Regions from separate parts of the Streptomyces taklimakanensis genome, predicted to be linked through region 2. Evidence: predicted binding sites of a transcription regulator. Region 2 holds the regulator's gene; the other holds the start of a gene.
The links. Region 2 encodes HrcA, which represses chaperone genes, less so after heat shock. Its sites were predicted from a motif close to TTNGCACTCNGNNNNNCNGAGTGCNAA; they were not measured.
Positions count from the first base shown of each region.

Region 1: groL (chaperonin GroEL) is a predicted target of HrcA. The motif match lies at 994-1,020, and genes of this name have one in related genera.

Region 1 covers NZ_WIXO01000001.1:2,524,959-2,527,354, reverse strand. The annotation lists gene F0L17_RS10910 (MoaD/ThiS family protein) at 1-26, shown strand, start outside; gene F0L17_RS10905 (cold-shock protein) at 601-804, shown strand; gene groL (chaperonin GroEL) at 1,209-2,396, shown strand, end outside.
Region 2 covers NZ_WIXO01000001.1:1,718,425-1,720,820, reverse strand. The annotation lists gene F0L17_RS07635 (MBL fold metallo-hydrolase) at 1-309, opposite strand, end outside; gene hrcA (heat-inducible transcriptional repressor HrcA) at 521-1,537, shown strand; gene dnaJ (molecular chaperone DnaJ) at 1,538-2,396, shown strand, end outside.

The DNA of each region.
Region 1 (2,396 bases), 810 kb from region 2:
TCCCGGCCGTCGCGGGCGGCTGCTGACCGTCGCGGACCGCGGCGGTCCGCCGAGGACCGACCGCCGGCGACCGGCTCTCCCGGCCGGTCCCCGCCCCTCGGGGCGCCGTGCGTCACACCGCCTTTCACACCCGCGCCCACACCCGCGCCCACGCCCACGGCCCCGCGCTCCCGGTGATCCGCCGGGGGAGCGGGGCCGTGGGCGTGCGCGCCCCCTGTACCATCCCGCCTCCCGGCGATAAGCGGAATTGGTAATTCCGCCCGCTGGAGAGCGGTAGAGTGAGCACCACTCCCCCCGAATGTGCGCGCCGGCGCCCATGAGAACGCGACAACTTGTGCCCGAAATCGCTGCGGCAATTGTCGGGTTGGTCCGCTATGCCCGGCCCGGGATGCCCTGCTTTCCTCGTGTTCATCTGGTTATCGGCAATCCAGCATGACCGGAATTCTCGTCGGAAAGACCTGTTGCGGAGGGCGTCTGCCCAGATACATTCAGCCGCGGTCGACGCGTTCCGGCGCACACCCCCTCTCGCCGGGGGGTGATTTCTGACCCGGGTCCGCGGAGCGCGGATCCGTGCAAGGGCCAGCAATAGGGGAGTTAGGAATGGCTCAAGGCACCGTCAAGTGGTTCAACGCGGAGAAGGGCTACGGCTTCATCGCGGTCGACGGTGGGGCGGACGTGTTCGTCCACTACAGCGCGATCCAGATGGACGGATACCGCACCCTTGAGGAAGGGCAGCGGGTCGAGTTCGAGATCTCGCAGGGCCAGAAGGGCCCACAGGCGGACATGGTCCGCGTGACGGCCTGAAGCGCCGGGCCGCGCACGCAACGCACCACAGACGAACAAGCAACGAGACGGCACAGGAGGGTCCGTGCCCCCGAGGGGGTGCGGGCCCTCCCGTCCGTGTGCCCGCGGCCGGGGGCACACGGGGCGGCCCCGACGGGCCGGGGGCGTTCCGACGGCCGGGCGCGCGGGGGCGCGCAAGCGCCTGACGCGCTTGCACTCAAGGGGGTCGAGTGCTAATCATTGGCGTTAGCACTCTGAAGGTGAGAGTGACAGCAGCAGGACCGGTTCGGTGAGGTCCGAGAGCCCGGCGGAGCAAGGAGCCTCCGGGCTGGAGGGCCGTCCGTCGCGGGCGCCAGAGCGGTCCGGAGAAATCCAACCCCGCCCCTGGCCTTCGGCATGGGGAACCCCAGGGAGGACCACTTCACATGGCCAAGATCATCGCGTTCGACGAGGAGGCGCGGCGCGGCCTCGAGCGCGGGATGAACCAGCTCGCCGACGCCGTCAAGGTCACGCTCGGCCCCAAGGGCCGCAACGTCGTCCTTGAGAAGAAGTGGGGCGCCCCCACGATCACCAACGATGGTGTCTCCATCGCCAAGGAGATCGAGCTCGAGGACGCGTACGAGAAGATCGGCGCCGAGCTGGTCAAGGAGGTCGCCAAGAAGACGGACGACGTCGCCGGTGACGGTACGACCACCGCGACCGTCCTCGCCCAGGCGCTCGTCCGCGAGGGGCTGCGCAACGTCGCCGCCGGCGCCAACCCGATGGCCCTCAAGCGCGGCATCGAGAAGGCCACCGAGGCCGTCTCCACCGCCCTGCTGGAGCAGGCCAAGGAGGTGGAGACCAAGGAGCAGATCGCCTCGACCGCCTCCATCTCCGCCGCCGACACCCAGATCGGCGAGCTGATCGCCGAGGCGATGGACAAGGTCGGCAAGGAAGGCGTCATCACCGTCGAGGAGTCGCAGACCTTCGGGCTGGAGCTGGAGCTCACCGAGGGCATGCGCTTCGACAAGGGCTACATCTCCGCCTACTTCGCCACCGACATGGAGCGGATGGAGGCGGTCCTGGAGGACCCCTACATCCTGATCGCCAACCAGAAGATCTCCGCGGTCAAGGACCTGCTGCCGCTCCTGGAGAAGGTCATGCAGGCCGGCAAGCCGCTGCTGATCATCGCCGAGGACGTCGAGGGCGAGGCCCTCTCCACCCTGGTGGTCAACAAGATCCGCGGCACCTTCAAGTCCGTCGCCGTCAAGGCCCCGGGCTTCGGCGACCGCCGCAAGGCCATGCTGGGCGACATCGCCATCCTCACCGGCGGCCAGGTCATCTCCGAGGAGGTCGGCCTCAAGCTGGAGAACGCCGGCCTGGAGCTGCTGGGTCGCGCCCGCAAGGTCGTCATCACCAAGGACGAGACCACCATCGTCGACGGTGCCGGTGACAGCGAGCAGGTCAACGGTCGGGTCAACCAGATCCGCGCCGAGATCGAGAACTCCGACTCCGACTACGACCGCGAGAAGCTCCAGGAGCGTCTGGCGAAGCTGGCCGGCGGCGTGGCCGTCATCAAGGCCGGTGCCGCCACCGAGGTGGAGCTGAAGGAGCGCAAGCACCGCATCGAGGAC
Region 2 (2,396 bases):
GTCCCGCAGCTCGTCCTTGGAGCGCGCCAGCCACGTGTCGGCCCCCACGGCGGCGTAGACCTCCACCCCGGCGAAGGCCGCCGTGCCCAGGACGTGGTCGAAGTGCGGGTGGGTGAGCGCCACATGGGTGGCCGGTCGGCCGAGGAGTCCGCGCAGCCGGCGCCGGATCCCCGCGCCCTCCCGCAGGCTCGCGCCGGTGTCGACCACCAGCACCCCCGCGCCGCCCGCGACGGCGCCGACCGTCTCGTCCCAGCCGGGCATGCGCCGGCGCACCACCCCCGGCGCGAGAGCTTCCCAATCGGTCTCCATACGGCGACGCTAGCGCCATCGTGGGGATGACGCCCGTTCGATGCCGGCCGAGCCGGGTTACCTTTCCGTCCGGGGCCACCCTTGCCCTGGCCGTGGTCACCGGCCGTACACTGGCTCAGGGGCGCTGGCACTCATGAGCCGAGAGTGCCAGGCAGACAACCGGAGACAGACAACCGGAGACGAGGAACGGCCGGACGGGAGGTGCGCCCAAGTGCTCAGCGAACGCAGACTCGAGGTCCTGCGCGCCATCGTCCAGGACTATGTCGGCACCCAGGAGCCCGTGGGCTCCAAGGCCCTGACCGAACGGCACAACCTTCAGGTCTCCCCGGCCACCGTGCGCAACGACATGGCGGCGCTGGAGGAGGAGGGCTACATCGCCCAGCCCCACACCAGCGCGGGCCGTATCCCCACCGACAAGGGCTACCGGCTGTTCGTCGACAAGCTGGCGAGCGTCAAGCCGCTGTCGAAGCCGGAGCGTCGGGCGATCCAGAGCTTCCTGGAGGACGCCGTCGACCTCGACGACGTGGTCAGCCGCACCGTACGGCTGCTGGCCCAGCTCACCCGTCAGGTGGCCGTCGTCCAGTACCCCTCGCTGACCCGCTCGACCGTGCGCCACGTCGAGCTGTTGCTCCTCGCGCCGGCGCGGCTGATGCTCGTGCTGATCACCGACACCGGGCGGGTCGAGCAGCGTGTCGTGGAGTGCCCGACGCCCATCTCCGAGACGTCACTGGCGGACCTGCGCGCCCGCCTCAACAGCAGGGTGGTCGGAGAGCGCTTCTCCGAGGTGCCCAAGCTGGTGCAGGACCTGCCGGAGTCCTTCGACCAGGAGGACCGCGGCACGGTCTCGACCGTGCTCGCGACCCTGCTGGAGACCTTGGTCGAGGAGACCGAGGAACGGCTGATGATCGGTGGCACCGCCAATCTCACCCGCTTCGTGCACGACTTCCCGCTGACCATCCGGCCGGTGCTGGAAGCGTTGGAGGAACAGGTCGTCCTGCTCAAGCTGCTGGGGGAGACCCAGGAACCCGGTATGACGGTGCGCATCGGACATGAGAATGCTCACGAGGGGCTGACGTCCACGTCGGTCGTCTCGGTCGGTTACGGTTCGGGCGACGAGGCGGTCGCCAAACTCGGCGTGGTCGGACCGACCCGCATGGACTACCCCGGAACGATGGGAGCGGTACGCGCAGTGGCACGTTACGTCGGACAGATCCTCGCGGAGTCGTAAGTGGCGACGGATTACTACGCGGTCCTGGGCGTGCAGCGCGATGCCTCGCAGGACGAGATCAAGAAGGCATTCCGGCGGCTCGCCCGCGAGCTGCACCCGGATGTGAACCCGGACCCGAAGACGCAGGAGCGGTTCAAGGAGATCAACACCGCCTACGAGGTGCTCTCCGACCCGCAGAAGAAGCAGATGTACGACCTCGGCGGCGACCCGATGGGCGGCGCCGGGGCCGGAGCGCGGGGCGGTGGCTTCGGCGCGGGCTTCGGGAACTTCTCCGACATCATGGACGCCTTCTTCGGCACCGCCGCGCAGCGCGGGCCGAGGTCCCGCACCCGGCGCGGCCAGGACGCCATGATCAGGCTCGACATCGAGCTGGACGAGGCCGCCTTCGGCGCCACCAAGGAGATCCAGGTCGACACGGCGGTCGTCTGCACCACGTGCAGCGGCGAGGGCGCGGCCCCGGGCACGTCGGCCCAGACGTGCGACATGTGTCGCGGTCGCGGTGAGGTGTCGCAGGTCACCCGGTCCTTCCTGGGCCAGGTCATGACCTCGCGTCCCTGCCCGCAGTGTCAGGGCTTCGGCACGGTCGTGCCGACCCCGTGCCCGGAGTGCGCCGGCGACGGTCGCGTCCGCTCGCGGCGCAACCTGACGGTGAAGATCCCGGCCGGTGTCGACAACGGCACCCGCATCCAGCTCGCCGGCGAGGGCGAGGTCGGTCCGGGCGGGGGGCCGGCGGGCGACCTGTACGTGGAGATCCACGAGGTTCCGCACCCGGCCTTCCAGCGGCGCGGCGACGACCTGCACTGCACGGTGACCATTCCCATGACGGCCGCCGCGCTGGGCACCAAGGTCCCGCTGGAGA